DNA from 4 places in the Shewanella pealeana ATCC 700345 genome. Region 1 is predicted to be linked to each of the others. Evidence: predicted binding sites of a transcription regulator. Region 1 holds the regulator's gene; each other region holds the start of a gene.
The links. Region 1 encodes LexA, which represses DNA repair genes until DNA is damaged. Its sites were predicted from a motif close to TACTGTATNNNNATACAGTA; they were not measured.
Positions count from the first base shown of each region.

Region 2: recA (recombinase RecA) is a predicted target of LexA. The motif match lies at 2,247-2,266, and genes of this name have one in related genera.
Region 3: recN (DNA repair protein RecN) is a predicted target of LexA. The motif match lies at 1,453-1,472, and genes of this name have one in related genera.
Region 4: dinB (DNA polymerase IV) is a predicted target of LexA. The motif match lies at 1,351-1,370, and genes of this name have one in related genera.

Region 1 covers NC_009901.1:4,855,899-4,859,786, reverse strand. Annotated here, with positions in the region: gene coxB (cytochrome c oxidase subunit II) at 1-676, opposite strand, end outside; gene SPEA_RS20985 (cell division inhibitor SulA) at 1,154-1,702, opposite strand; gene lexA (transcriptional repressor LexA) at 1,699-2,319, opposite strand; gene plsB (glycerol-3-phosphate 1-O-acyltransferase PlsB) at 2,728-3,888, shown strand, end outside.
Region 2 covers NC_009901.1:1,449,271-1,453,158, reverse strand. Annotated here, with positions in the region: gene alaS (alanine--tRNA ligase) at 1-643, opposite strand, end outside; gene recA (recombinase RecA) at 1,075-2,142, opposite strand; gene mutS (DNA mismatch repair protein MutS) at 2,463-3,888, shown strand, end outside.
Region 3 covers NC_009901.1:1,413,641-1,417,528, forward strand. Annotated here, with positions in the region: gene recN (DNA repair protein RecN) at 1-1,410, opposite strand, end outside; gene SPEA_RS06115 (IS110-like element ISSpe2 family transposase) at 2,561-3,577, opposite strand.
Region 4 covers NC_009901.1:3,794,675-3,798,562, reverse strand. Annotated here, with positions in the region: gene bfr (bacterioferritin) at 1-170, shown strand, start outside; gene bfr (bacterioferritin) at 183-650, shown strand; gene SPEA_RS16285 (hypothetical protein) at 921-1,139, shown strand; gene dinB (DNA polymerase IV) at 1,395-2,471, shown strand; gene SPEA_RS16275 (aminoacyl-histidine dipeptidase) at 2,572-3,888, opposite strand, start outside.

The DNA.
Region 1 (3,888 bases):
AGAGCTCTGCGCATTGACCTCGGTATGTGCCGGGCTTGTCGATGCGGGTCCACGCCTCATTAATAAATCCCGGATTGGCATCTTTTTTCACAGCAAAAGCGGGCACCCACCAGGAGTGGATAACATCTTCTGAGGTCATTAAGAAACGTACCTTGCGATTGATAGGTAAAACCAAGGGCTTATCTACCTCTAACAGGTAGTTTTCGCCTTTGGTTGCATCGCCATCTATCTGTTCACGCGGTGTCGATAATAGGCTGAAGAACTCAATGTCTTGATCGAAATAACTGTAATGCCATTTCCACTGTGAGCCAGTGATCTTGACCGTTAGGTCGGCATTACTGGGGTCTTCCATGGCAATCAATGTTTTGGTTGCGGGAATGGCCATAAGTATCAAGATGATAAAAGGTACAATAGTCCACAGGATCTCGACTTTAGTACTTTCATGAAAGTTGGCGGCAACTGCGCCTTTTGATTTGCGGTGGTTGATCATGGCATAAATCATTACGCCAAATACTAAGATGCCAATAGCGCAGCAGATGTAGAGAATAATCATGTGCAGGTTATAAACCCTGTTACTGATATCCGTCACACCCTCTGTCATATTGAGTGGCATTTCTGATGCAACAAGCACGGGCGTAAATAGCAACGCCAGTACACTATACAACAATTGCTTCACTAGACTTCTCCTCTGTCAGCAAGACAAAGAAGAGTCACACAGTAAGTCTCTGCTCTATGTAAACTCTTCAGTTCCCAAAAAAGCAACGATGACTTCAAAGTGCGCGAGTGGTTTTGTCAAACTTGTCGTTATTACGACAGCGACTATTGTATTCCAGTATTCAATACTGGTTTGTGTAACCACGTAGGCACTTACGGCTGAAATATATCAGGCCGATTTCAGCCTTTGTTTCTTGATCAGGATCTAAAGTTCAGAAACAAAGACCGACGACTAAATCGTTCGGATATAACAAAATATCGTTGTTATCACTTCCTACACTACTTGGTGTTTAAATATTGATCAAGATCACTTTTTGATTCATTTGCTTATTATGAAAATAAATTTTTGGCAATAAAAAAGCTCTCGATTGAGAGCTTTAGCAAAACCAAGAGTCTTTAGCTGAAACTTGGTCGTTAGAAAGAGGGTTAACTGAGTGTATTAATGAATGGCGCCAAATAATGACGCTTGTACAAAACTACAATCCTGAGCGCTTACTGAACTATCGAGTAAATGGCTATTGTTAACTTCAGTAGAGTTTGCATCGGCGCTTTCAATGGCATTTTCGATAATCATGCCTACAGCGCGTGCGCTTTTAGCAACAATCTGTAAGCGTCGGCTATCGCGAGCATCTAACGAATTAGTCCAGGTGATTACTGCGCTTGAGGTGCCACTGGTCAATGCTTTTTCCATTGCCCAAAGTGTTTCAACCTCGTCTTTAGCGTGGACCAGTAAAATCCGGTCCATTCTAACGCCTGCCGCCGCTAACATCTGTTTATAACCAATATTAGGAGGGCTTATCAGTACAATCCAGCGGCCTTGTTGGCTTAGCTGTGAAAGTTGAGCACTAATCTGAGTGAGCTCATCGCGGCCTTGAGTCTTCGTCACCATGCTAGTGATCTCATTGCCCGAGTTTGCACTCATGCTCGTAGACGGTCTGTCTTGCCAAAGCCCCGGGTGACGTGGGCTAACTCCTAATAGTTTGTTCATTGCCAGTCTCCATTGCGGATCACACCAACGGCTAAACCTTCAATACTTAAGCTTTGGTTTGCTAGATCCACCTCAATTGGTGAGTAGTCTTCGTTTTCTGCATGTAAGAAAACTTTGTTGCCTTTCTTCTCGAAACGCTTAACGGTGACATCGTCTTCGACGCGAGCGACAACGATTTGACCATTACGAGCCTGTTCTATTTTATGTACTGCTAACAGATCACCTTCGAGAATACCGATATTCTTCATACTGTCACCACGGACTCTCAGTAGAAAATCAGCCGATGGGCGGAACATAGCTGGGTCGACTTTATAATGCTGCTCAACATGCTCTTGGGCTAAGATTGGTTCACCTGCGGCAACTTGGCCGATGAGTGGTAAGCCTAAATCTGGCTCTTCAGTACTTTCTTGGGTTAACTTAATGCCACGAGACGTGCCCGGCATAATTTCGATACAGCCTTTCTTGGCTAATGCTTTTAGATGCTCTTCGGCAGCATTGGCAGACTTAAACCCTAAACGCCTTGCGATCTCGGCGCGGGTTGGTGGCATACCAGTATCTGCAATATTGCGTTTAATTAGCTCTAAAATTTCTGCTTGGCGTGGTGTAAGTGGTCTCATTATTAACCCTGTCTTTCTATACAGTACCTGTTAGTATATACAGTAATTTAGTGAGTGCAAGTAATAACCAGTTATAACTTTTTTTCGCTGTGTGGGATCCGGTTTCAAATGAAATAAATCCAGCGAGATGAAACTCGTTGCAAAGGGTTTAAATCTGCGATTCATCGGTAATCTTGTCTTATCTAATACCAACGGCTTATTAAGGTGGGTGACTGAAAGTGATAATGAATTTGAAATGAACACGATTTAATCATTGTGTATTGGCTTAAGTTATTAAATTTTAAGCTAAGTCATTGTTCTATAAATGTACAAACCGGATTCGGTACGGTAAGAAGAGAATTGCGCAAACTATTTCAATATCTGCTATTCTAGCGCCTTATTAGAAGCGACTAACATTGCAAATAAATCATGTCCAAACAAGACTCTCTTTGGTTCAAATCTTTACGCTGGTTACAGCGTCAATTAGTTCACACTGTCGTTGTGCCTCACGACCCATTCGACGATCTCAACTTAGATCCGAGTAAACCACTCGCTTATGTCATGAAGACTGAATCTGTCAGTGACATCGCTGCGCTTAGCGAAATGACGGCGAAACTTGGTTTACCAAGCCCTTACGAGGAGCTGGAGGTCAATGGGGTTAAGGCACCACGAGTGGTCTGCCTAGAAGGGAGTAAGCCTCTCTTCGGCCAGCGAGAAGGTGGTGAGCAGTACATAGATTGCTTCAAGAGACTCCTTAGCGTACATAAACAAAATCGCGAATTAGACATTCAATTGGTGCCGGTGAGCCTTTATTGGGGTCGTACCCCTGGTAAAGAAGACGACACTATGCGCGCAGCGGTACTCGAGCGCCAAAACCCAACTTGGTTACGCAAGTGCCTCATGATCTTGTTCTTGGGTCGACATAATTTCGTGCAGTTTTCTAATGCCGTTTCACTGCGTTATATGGCTGATGAGCACGGCACTGATAAGCGTATTGCACAGAAGCTTGCTCGTGTCGCAAGAGTGCACTTTCAGCGCCAACGTAAAGTGATGACTGGGCCTCAGCTGCCTAAGCGTCAGGCACTGTTCCACGCTTTACTTAAATCAGATTCGATTACCAAGGCGATTAAAGAGGAAGCGGCAAGCAAGAAGATCACCGAGGCCGAAGCTCGCGCTAAAGCGATGGAGTACCTTGATGAAGTGGCTGCAGATTACTCCGATAGCCTAGTGCGTATCGCAGAGCGTTTTCTAACGTGGTTGTGGAACAAGCTTTATAAAGGCATCAACATTAAAGGTGCCGAGCAGGTAAGACAGCTGCACCACGACGGACATGAGATTGTCTATGTGCCGTGTCATCGTAGTCATATGGACTACCTGCTACTGTCTTATATTCTTTATTATCAAGGTATGGTACCGCCGCATATCGCAGCGGGTATTAACCTTAATTTCTGGCCTGCGGGTCCTGCGTTCCGCCGTGGTGGTGCTTTCTTTATTCGTCGTAGTTTTGGTGGCAACAAGCTTTACACTGCCGTGTTCCGTGAATATTTAGATCAGCTATTTACCAAAGGCTATTCTGTAGAGTACTTCACA
Region 2 (3,888 bases), 1.8 Mb from region 1:
TAAATACGATGTTCCAGATCTCGATGAAACGGTCGCCATCTTCTTCTGGTGTACCAGGACGTCCGCCCCAGATATGATCACCGTGATCATAGAAGATTTCAGAACATGGGCCACAAGGACCTGTGTCACCCATTTGCCAGAAGTTATCTGACGCATATGCAGCACCTTTATTGTCGCCAATACGGATAATATTTTCCGCCGCTACGCCAATTTTCTTATTCCAAATTTCAAATGCTTCGTCGTCTGTGTCATAGATGGTGACACAAAGGCGTTCTTTCGGTAGCTTCAACTCTTCGGTCAGGAAAGTCCATGCGAAATGAATTGCTTCTTCTTTAAAATAATCACCAAAGCTAAAGTTACCTAACATTTCAAAGAAAGTGTGGTGACGTGCTGTGTAGCCCACGTTATCTAAGTCGTTGTGCTTACCACCCGCGCGAACACAGCGCTGTGAAGACGTTGCACGAGAATAGCTACGTTTATCTGCACCCAAAAACACATCTTTAAACTGGTTCATACCCGCATTAGTAAATAGTAGCGTTGGATCGTTCGCTGGAACGAGAGAGCTGCTATCTACTACCTGGTGACCATTTGTGCGGAAATATTCCAAAAAAGCACTTCGCAGTGCTGCAGTGGTTTGATACATGAAACCGTCCTGAATTAGATTGTGCAAATAGCCCTAAAGAGCTGAGTGATAAATTTTTATGGATAGCATTATAAGCAGAGTCATGACTAACAACCAGCCCTGTTAATACAAAACTGCGTGAGGAGCTGAAATTAACAGGTTAAAACACGATTGGAGCTTTTCAAAGACAGTCGTACTACAGGCGGAAACTGATGAAAATGAGTCTTGCAACGGCATTTAACAACAATGATCCTATAACGAAAGTTTGACAGGGAAGAATAAGCGGAAAGGTTTGATCTTGGCTTCTTAACAAGAACAGAGGTCTATTTACGAGAGCTGTAGGCTCCTTATGAGAAGAGTCGCGGCGCGCTAACTAATATAAGTTGTACATCTTATATTAGTCATAGTGCAACCGCGACACAGACAACAGACTGAGTTATCTGTTATCTAGCTTAAAATACTTCGCCAGTCTCTAAATCGATGTTATCGCCAGCGGTGTCAGCTGAATCTGCACTCACCTTCTCACCGTTGCCAAGAAGCATAGCGCGCAGTGTTGTTTCAATTTCATCTGAAATTGCTGGGTTTTCGATTAGATACTTACCGGCATTTGCACGGCCTTGACCGATCTTGTCACCTTTGTAGCTGTACCAAGCACCTGCCTTTTCAATTAACTTGTGCTGTACACCAAGGTCAACCAACTCACCCGTGCTGTTGATGCCTTGACCGTAAAGGATTTGGAATTCAGCTTGTTTAAATGGTGCGGCAATCTTGTTCTTAACCACTTTTACGCGGGTTTCGTTACCAATAACCTCTTCTCGATCTTTAATCGCACCTGTACGGCGGATATCTAGACGAACAGAAGCATAGAACTTAAGTGCGTTACCACCCGTAGTTGTTTCTGGGTTACCGAACATTACACCAATCTTCATACGGATTTGGTTAATGAAGATAAGAAGTGTATTTGACTGCTTTAGGTTACCAGCAAGCTTACGCATTGCTTGGCTCATCATACGCGCCGCAAGGCCCATGTGAGAGTCACCGATTTCACCTTCGATTTCCGCTTTTGGTGTCAATGCTGCAACCGAGTCGACGACGATAACGTCAACGGCGCCGCTTCGAGTTAGTGCATCACAGATTTCAAGCGCCTGCTCACCAGTATCTGGCTGTGAACATAATAAGTTATCGATATCAACACCTAGCTTTTTAGCGTAGATAGGGTCAAGAGCATGCTCAGCATCGATAAAGGCACAGGTCTTACCCTGCTTTTGAGCGGCAGCGATAACTTCTAATGTTAAGGTAGTTTTACCTGAAGATTCTGGACCATAGATCTCAACGATACGTCCCATAGGTAAGCCGCCAGCGCCTAAAGCTACGTCCAAAGCTAATGAGCCAGTAGAAATGGTCTCTACGTCCATTGAACGGTCTTCACCTAACTTCATGATTGAGCCTTTACCAAACTGCTTCTCAATCTGTCCAAGTACAGCGTTCAATGCTTTCTCTTTATTTGGATCTATCTTCATTCCTATATCCTCTGGATCACAGCGCAAACACGTTTGCGGTACTGATTTATTATTTGGGTGATGACTCGATTTGCCTTGGCTAGAGCCTCAATATGAAACTAGTATACTGTACAATCATACAGTATCAAGTACTGTGTAAAAATATTTTATAAATATCTATAAATCATACACTTCTAGGATAAGAGGATTTATCTACAGTAATTTTTTACTGAAACACAGTAAGAATTCCGCCTAAACCGGGCAAAATATTGTTAATATTAGAGCCAATATTGTGTAAGGCACTTTAAGGTGCCACAGTAAATGACAGGCAAAACAAATCGATGACCGCTATTGATCCCCAAAGCTTAGAAAAACACACTCCTATGATGCGTCAATATTTGACCTTAAAAGCCCAGCATCCCGATATGTTGCTCTTTTATCGCATGGGCGATTTTTATGAGCTCTTTTATGAAGATGCAAAAAAAGCATCTGAGCTACTTGGGATCTCGTTAACGGCCCGTGGTAAAAGTGGCGGAGACCCGATCCCCATGGCAGGCCTCCCCTATCACGCTGTCGAAGGCTATTTAGCTAAGCTCGTTCAGCTACGTGTATCGGTAGCGATTTGCGAGCAAGTTGGCGATCCTGCGACCTCAAAAGGTCCGGTTGAGCGTAAGGTCGTACGAATTGTAACCCCTGGTACATTAACAGACGAAGCCTTACTGCAAGAGAGACAAGACAACCTGCTTGCTGCGCTTTACCAAGGCAAAACGGGTTACGGTTATGCAACCTTAGATGTCGCATCTGGACGCTTTGTTGTCACCGAGCTTGCCAATACCGAAGCCTTAGAGGCTGAGTTACAACGTACTAACCCTGCCGAGTTACTCTATAGCGAAGACTTCTCGCAGATGAGTCTTATCGCGGGTATGAATGGCACAAGACGCAGGCCCGAGTGGGAGTTCGATTACGATACCTGTCAGCGTATGCTGCTTAATCAATTTGGCACTAAAGATCTAAAAGGCTTCGGTATCGAAGACGCGAGGCTTTCTTTACAGGCTGCGGGTTGCTTGATGCAGTATGTCAAAGACACCCAACGTACAGCACTGCCGCATATCAACTCGATCGTGCGCTTCAATCAGTCAGACAGCATAGTGCTCGATGCCGCGACCCGCCGTAATTTAGAGCTTACGGTAAACCTGCAGGGCGGCCGCGAAAACACCCTAGCTTCAGTGCTAGACAATACCGTTACACCTATGGGAAGCCGAATGCTGCAACGCTGGATCCACCAGCCTCTTCGCGATCATGACATTATTCGAGCAAGACAAGCATCGATAGCAGAACTGATGATGACTGGCGACTTTGAGACGCTATCAGAAGATCTGAAAGCCCTAGGAGATGTAGAGCGCATTACGGCACGTATTGCACTGCGTAATGCTCGCCCAAGAGACTTTGCACGCCTACGTCAAGCTCTGACCTTACTGCCTCAGCTACAACAAACACTAAGCGCCGCCAGTGCGCCGCACCTTAAATACCTATCGCAAGTGATTGGTGTGTTCCCTGAGGAGGTTGATCTACTCTCGCGTGCGGTTGTCGATAATCCACCCATGCTTATTCGCGATGGTGGTGTGATCCGCGAGGGCTACAATGAAGAGCTAGATCAATGGCGTAAGTTGAGCGAAGGCGCCACAGATTACTTGCATGAACTGGAAGCCCGAGAGAAAGAGCAAACCGGAATTTCAACACTAAAAGTCGGCTACAACCGAGTCCATG
Region 3 (3,888 bases), 1.7 Mb from region 1:
TGCGGTTGGCCCTGAAATTCCCACATCGACTTCATCGAAGATTAACGTAGGCGTCGAGACTTTCTTGGCGGTGATCACCTGAATACCTAAGCCGATGCGTGATAGCTCACCACCAGAGGCAACTTTAGCGATAGGCTGTAGCGGCTGACCAGGGTTCGTTGACACTAAAAACTCAATGCTGTCACAACCTGTTGGGGTGATAACTGCCTCATTGAAGTTCACTGCAATGGTAAACTTGCCCTTAGGCATGTTGAGCTCATGGATAGACTGAGTCACCTGTTTATCTAACTCTTTAGCGTAACGGCTACGGCTTTGGCTGAGCTTTCTAGCGTGTTGCAGGTAAGCTTCGCGATTTGCGTTTAGCTGCTCACGAATATCATCTAGTTTGTCAGAGTCTGAGCCTAAGTCTTCAAGCTCTTCCAATAAACTTTGGTGATGCGTATAAAGCTCATTTGGCATTACTTGATGCTTACGGGCAAGTTGCATGGTCTTAGACAGGCGCTGCTCTAGATGAGCAAAATACTCGGGGTCCAGCTCTAAGCCATCTAAGTAACGCTCAATTTCGCTGCTGCTCTCTTGCACCTGAATGAGGGCGTCATTAAGCATGGCAAGTACACTAGCAAGCTCAGGATCATAACTCTCAAGATCTTGACCCTGACTGATAGAGGTGTTGAGCAACGACTCAACGCTGCCATCATCGTTGTCTTGCAATATATGAAGCTGATTACGGCACAGTTCGATTAATGCAGTGCTGTTAGCCAGCTTCTTATGTTCGGCCTCAATCGACTCAAATTCGCCTTCATTGATAGCAAACTCGTTTAGCTCTTCAACTTGATATTGCAGTAGCTGTTTACGGGCTAAGCGTTCCTGCTGCGACATCTCAAGTTGGTGCAGTTGCTTCTCAGTGGTTTTACATCTGTGGTAACTGGCAGCGACACTGTCGAGCAGCATTTTATGGTTAGCATAGCTATCTAACAGGATCAGTTGATGCTCACTCTTTAGCATAGCGTGGTGAGCATGTTGGCCATGAATACCAATAAGCAACTGACCAAGGGACTTTATCTGCGCCAAAGGTACAGGGTTACCATTGATATAGGCGCGTGAGCGGCCGTCGCTGCTTATGGTGCGGCGCAGGATACATTCATCTCCGAGCTCAAGGTCGTTATCTTCAAGCCAGCGTCTTGCCGCTGGGGTATCATCTAATAAAAAGCGGGCACTTACTTCGGCCTTAGTGGCACCAGGTCTAATGGTATTGGCGTCGGCTCGGTTACCTAAACATAGGCCGAGGGCATCGATAGCAATCGATTTACCCGCACCGGTTTCACCAGTAATACTGGTCATGCCGGCTTTAAAGTCGAGCTCTAAGAAACGCACAATAGCAAAGTTGTTGATGCTGAGTTGGCAAAGCATAGTGATGTCCTTTATCAAAACACTGTATGGTTAAACAGTATATACTGTTTATTCATACAGTAAATACCCTGTTGGTAAATCCGTTGAGGTGAATCACGTTTTCATTCTGGTTTAGCTTTTGGTTTGGCTTTTGGTATTAGCTCAGATTTATATTAGTTTGCAGATGGCGTCTATGGGGTATTTGAAACAGATCTTTGTTATCTTTTTATGAGTGTAGGAATAAAAATTCGGTTTTTCAAAAAACGAAAAGGGGAGGCTAGCCCTAGAACTATCAAGCTTCGTTTGACGAAAGTCGTGGCGCTTTGCCCACACATGAGACTTAAAGCATCAGGCTGGCGCCAGACCAAAATCGTGAGCTTCCAGCTCACACTCGGCCAAGAAGGGGGAAACAGCTACCCCCTCTTGCCTATTTCCTTCATAAAGAGTCCCTAGCCGCCCCGACGAAGTTGTTGATCCTCATACTCCAATAAAAATTGACTAACGGCTCAGATGGGACATCTGATGTGAATGGATTCACAAATGCCGTGATGGCATGGATGCCAAAGAGCGGCCATGTCCCTCCGAGCCTGAGCCATCATCCATGATGGCTCTACAGCATTCTTTTAGGTAATGTGTCATCTGCGTACTTCGGCAACTCCGATGGGGAATGGGTGTTTCCTGTGAGTTTTGTAACTCACTTTTGCCCCAAAGTTGGTTAGTCTTGGAACTATCAAGCTTCGCTTGACCAAAGTCGTGGCGCTTCGCCCACACCCGAGCAAGGAGGACTGCTCGTCCTTATCCTCCTTGCATCCACCATGACGCCCCGACGGAGTTACATGCATTAGAAACGGGCCTCACTCATTTTCGAAAATCGCTATCGCTTCAGAATCGCCATATATGGACCCATCCGGTTTGCAAGATATTTAATATCGACTTTGAGAAGAGTTCATTGCACCCATATATTCGGCCTGTTATTGAGGTACTCCTCTGGCCCTGATGGATATTTGCTTCTACTTTCCTTATCATCCTTACGGCTTCTTTAGAGCCTGTGGCGAAGCAAGGTTTTAAGCAGAACAGTCTGACTGTCTCATCATCAAATCAATTATCTTGGCAACTTGGTGGTTAGCAAAACTTATGATTATCTCGTTAAGTTGACGCGTTAATGATTAATTTATACTGTGATACGGTATTCATCTTCTCTTGCTGCTATAACCCACGCTATTCGTGCAAGCTTATTAGCTACGGCAACACAAGCTCTGTTAAAGCCACGCCTTTCTGCAAGTGCGCTAGCCCAGCAACTAAATCTGTCAGTTTTATTAGAACTATGCTGTAAGACAGTTCTTGCCCCGTGGATAAATAGCGTTCTCAAATAAGCGTTTCCTCGCTTACTAATACCAAGCAAATTATTTTTCCCGCCACTACTATGCTGTTTGGGTACTAGACCGCACCATGCTGAAAAATGTCTCCCATTGGTAAAATCTTTACCTTGCCCAACAGCTGCATAAAATGCTGTGGCAGTCACAGGGCCAATGCCTGGTACGCTTTCTAAGCGCTGGCATACTTGGTTACTTTTCACCTCTTGTTGAACTTGGGCATCACAGTTTTTAAGTCGCTTCTCAATGTCATTAAACTCTTCATATAGTTGATAAAAAACACTTCGGCCTTTGACTGTTAATTCGTTATCGGCATTTTCTAGAATATCTGGTAGCTTTGTCCTAAAAGACGCTTTTCCTTTTGTGATGACAATGCCGTACTCAGCGAGCATACCTCTCACTTGATTTATCAGTGCAGTAGATTGTTTGTTTAGTCTTTCTCTCATTCGATGCAGCATCTGAATATCTTGCTGCTCTACTGGCTTAGGCTCTACAAAGCGCATGTTGGGGCGTTGTGCTGCTTCAGCTATCGCAAGTGCATCGTTATAGTCATTCTTATTTCCTTGTCTGTAGGGAACGACATACTGGGGTGCTATTAACTTAACTTGATGGCCAACTTTCTCGAACTCCCTAGCCCAATAGTTTGCACCGCCACAGGCTTCCATCACAACAAGGCAAGGTTCTATTTGAGCAAGAAAAAGCACTAACTCTTTGCGCTTAATTATCTTCTTTTTGACAAGCTTTCCGGCTTTATTAACGCCAACAAAATGAAAAACGGACTTTGCGATATCAAGACCAATTGTAGTAATGTTCATAGTGGACCCGTCCTCTTTCTGATGAGTTTAAGCAACTACATCGTGGCCCATTGCGAGGCCGATTAAAAGTGGATGGGTCCATTCCATTATCCATGGCTCTACTAAAGCTACCTCGGCATCCCTGCCTCGCTCACGCAGCTAATGTTTACAAGAGTTCTTCAATGACCTCGGCAACTCCGATGGGGGATTAGTGTTTCATGTGAGTTTCGTAACTTTATTTTGCCCCAAAACGTGTTTCAGGTGATAGATCACACTGATAAGTAACAAGCTAGTTGACCGACTTTTACTAATCGTTACAGATTGCTTTCAGC
Region 4 (3,888 bases), 1.1 Mb from region 1:
TACTGCGAGAGGTTATCGCCCTGTGTGAGTTAGAGGCTGATTATGTTAGTCGAGATATTTTAGAAGATTTGCTAGAAGATGAAGAAGAACATTTAGATTGGCTTGAGGCGCAGTTAGAGCTTATCTCATTAATGGGTATTCAAAACTATTTGCAGTCAAAAATGAGCTAGTTGGAGAAGATCATGAAAGGTAACCAAGAAGTCATCGACACGCTCAATAAGTTGCTCACTGGTGAGCTATCGGCAATGGATCAGTATTTTGTTCATGGCTTAATGTATGAAGACTGGGGATTGAATGAACTTCATGAGCGTATTTCCCACGAGAGTGATGATGAACGTGAACATGCAAAAAAGTTGGTGCAAAGAATCCTTTTTTTAGAGGGCACGCCTGACGTCGCGAGTCGAGAGCCGCTAAACATTGGTAAAGATACCGAGCAGATGCTTAAGAATGATTTAGCCTACGAGTATCAAGTTGCCGATAACTTACGTAGTGCAATTGCATTGTGTGAGGTCAAAAGTGACTACGAAAGCCGTGAGATCTTAGAAGTGTTGCTCGAAGAAACAGAGTCCGATCATATGTATTGGCTCGAGAAGCAACTCGGGTTGATTGATAAGGTAGGCCTACCAAACTACCTTCAGAGTAAGATGTAAGCGATAAAAACATGATTTAAAAGAGCCGTTCTGTAGCGGCTCTTTTTTTTACGATTTTTTCTCTGCCCCTTAACTGATAGCAAGGATTATTGTTTAACTGCCTGATACAGCCTGGATTCAGCTCCACGGAGTTATTCTAGCGTTAGACTATGCGGTTATTGGTTTTGATCTTGCGCTTTCGCGAGTAAAGCCTACGGATAAAGCCAGAGCACAGACAGAGTGTAGCATCAGTCGCATAGCCATATTATCTTGACTGCATGGGGGCGGGCGATGTTGATTTCATCTCATACCAATAAGACTCAACTAGATGCTGATAATCAGCTTCAGCTTGATTACTTGCTATGGGTTATTGAGCGCCTTGAAACACCGACTGCCGACGAGCAAACATCGGCTAATACAAGCCTAGTACCTCCTCCTAGTATCAGATCAAATGCGGTTTTATCTACAGAAGAGCTGAGTATGTTGGCTCAGTTATACCAGTCGTACTAAACATGTGACCAGTTCAGGGCCTATTTAGGCTTTTCACTTTTAAGTGGTTGGTATTATTTAAATAGAGAGAATACGCTAAAGCATATCCTATGCTTCCTTGATTAGTCGGCGAGATACTAATACCAGCCGCTTAGCCTAACAGTCAGGTTATAGCTTATTTTTTACTCTCGGTTTTCTGGTATGGCATTGAGTAAGTATGGTTTATATTGAATACTGTTTTTATATACAGTAATATTCTTTTCGGAGGATATTGGCTTGCAAAAAATTATTCATGTCGACATGGATTGCTTCTACGCCGCAGTAGAAATGCGTGACTTTCCCGAATTAAGAGGAAAACCTATAGCTGTGGGTGGGCGCAGCGATCGCCGTGGAGTGATAAGCACCTGTAACTACGAGGCGCGTCAGTTTGGCGTACGCTCAGCCATGGCATCAGGATACGCTCTTAAGTTATGTCCCGATTTGATTCTGGTTCCAGGGAGGATGCAGGTCTATAAAGAGGTGTCGAGCCAGATCCGAGCTGTATTTGAGCGCTATACCTACTTAATAGAGCCGTTATCGCTAGATGAGGCGTACCTCGATGTAACAGATAGTCCCCATTGTAAGGGCTCAGCAACCTTAATTGCCGAGGCTATTCGCGCCGACATCTTGGCCGAAACGGGTCTAACCGCATCTGCAGGAATCGCACCGGTTAAATTTCTAGCCAAGATAGCCTCAGATTTAAATAAACCCAATGGACAATATGTGATCCGCCCAGACATGATTAATGAGTTTGTTAAAACACTACCGCTGATAAAAATTCCAGGTGTTGGTAAGGTTACCGCTAAAAAATTAGCCGATTTAGGCTTGCATACTTGCAGTGATGTACAGGCGTACCCCCCTGCGCAGTTGATTGAACGTTTTGGCAAATTTGGAACTGTGCTGATAGAGCGTTCCAAAGGAGTCGATAAGCGGGGTATTTCCCCTAATAGAGAGAGAAAGTCAGTTGGGGTTGAAACCACCTTAGCCAAAGATATTCACACGCTGGAACAATGCCGAGCGGTAATGCCCCAGCTTATTCAAGAGCTAGGTGCACGAGTGAGTCGCAGTGCCAAGGACAGGACTATCCACAAGCAGGTGGTTAAAATTAAGTTTGAGGATTTTAAACAGACAACGATTGAACATCGCAGTGATGATATCTCGGTAAACTTGTTTTATCAGTTACTCGAACAAGCGATGGAGAGACAGCATGAGCGCGGCATTCGTCTCTTGGGGGTATCTGTTGGCCTTGCTTCTAATAGTTCGACAACAGATGATAGCGATGTGGATAGTTCGCAGTTGGATTTAGGCTTTTAGGTGTATAGCCAGAAATGGCTCGTTAGAAAAAACAAAGGCCACTTACTGCTAATTAATAGCTAAGTGGCCTTTTAGGTTTTACTTTGAAGTTAAGAGAGTATTAGCCTTTAACTGGTGTACGCTCTAGTACCGCTAATAACAGCTTCCAGTATTGGCCGACTGTGGTGATGTTAACTTTTTCATCAGGGCTGTGTGGGTAACGAATAGTCGGACCAATAGACACCATATCCATCTCTGGGTATGGCTTCTTAAATAGACCACATTCAAGACCAGCGTGGATCACCATGATAGTAGGCTCTTTATCGTAAATCGCCTCGTAGGTTTCACGCACACTTGCCATTACTGGTGAGCTATTGTCCGGCTTCCAGCCAGGATAAGCACCGCTGAATTCAACATTTGCACCAGCAAGATTAGCAAGCGAGGTCAATACGCCTTCAACTTCACTGCGACCAGAGTCGATCAGTGAACGGATAAGGCAAAGTATTTGCACGCCGTTATCATCGGTGCTAATTACACCCACGTTAAGCGAAGTCTCAGTCACGCCTTCGACTTCATCACTCATGCGAATGACGCCGTTAGGGCAAGCATTTAGCAGGTCAATTAAGATCTGCTGTGAATCTTCGCTCATCACTTGCTTTTCAGCTGGAATTTCAGCCAATGTTAACACCGTATCTGGATCGGCAATCGCTAGCTCTTCACGCACTAGAGCCTGAAACTCAGCAATACGCGTCTGTAACAGTGTTAAGTTCTCTGGCGGTAGCATAAAGTTGATTTCGGCTTCACGCGGGATGGCGTTACGCAGTGAACCACCAACAAATTGAGTTAACTCAATCGCTAGTTCGTCGCCATGCTCAACCAGGAAGCGAGCTAATAGTTTATTAGCGTTACCACGACCCAAGTGAATGTTAACGCCTGAGTGACCACCTTTAAGCCCAGAGAGCGACAGTTTATAACTGGCGTTTGTTGGCTCAGGAGATTGCCAAACCATAGGTACGCTTAACTGCGCATCAACGCCGCCAGCACAACCCATGTAGATCTCACCTTCCTGCTCTGAGTCGGTGTTGATCAGGATTTCAGCATCAAGCATACCGGCCTCTAGGCCAAATGCACCAGTCATACCGGCTTCTTCATCAATGGTAAGTAGCACTTCTAGTGGCCCATGAGGAATATCATCGGCACCTAAAATGGCAAGCGCAGACGCCATACCAATACCGTTATCAGCACCTAATGTGGTGCCTTTGGCTTTAACCCAGTCACCGTCGACATAAGCTTCAATTGGGTCTTTTTCAAAATCATGGACTTTATCAGCGTTCTTCTGCGGCACCATATCGATATGGGCTTGAAGTACGACAATCTTACGGTCTTCCATACCCGCAGTTGCCGGTTTTTTGATGATCAGGTTCCCGACCTTGTCTTC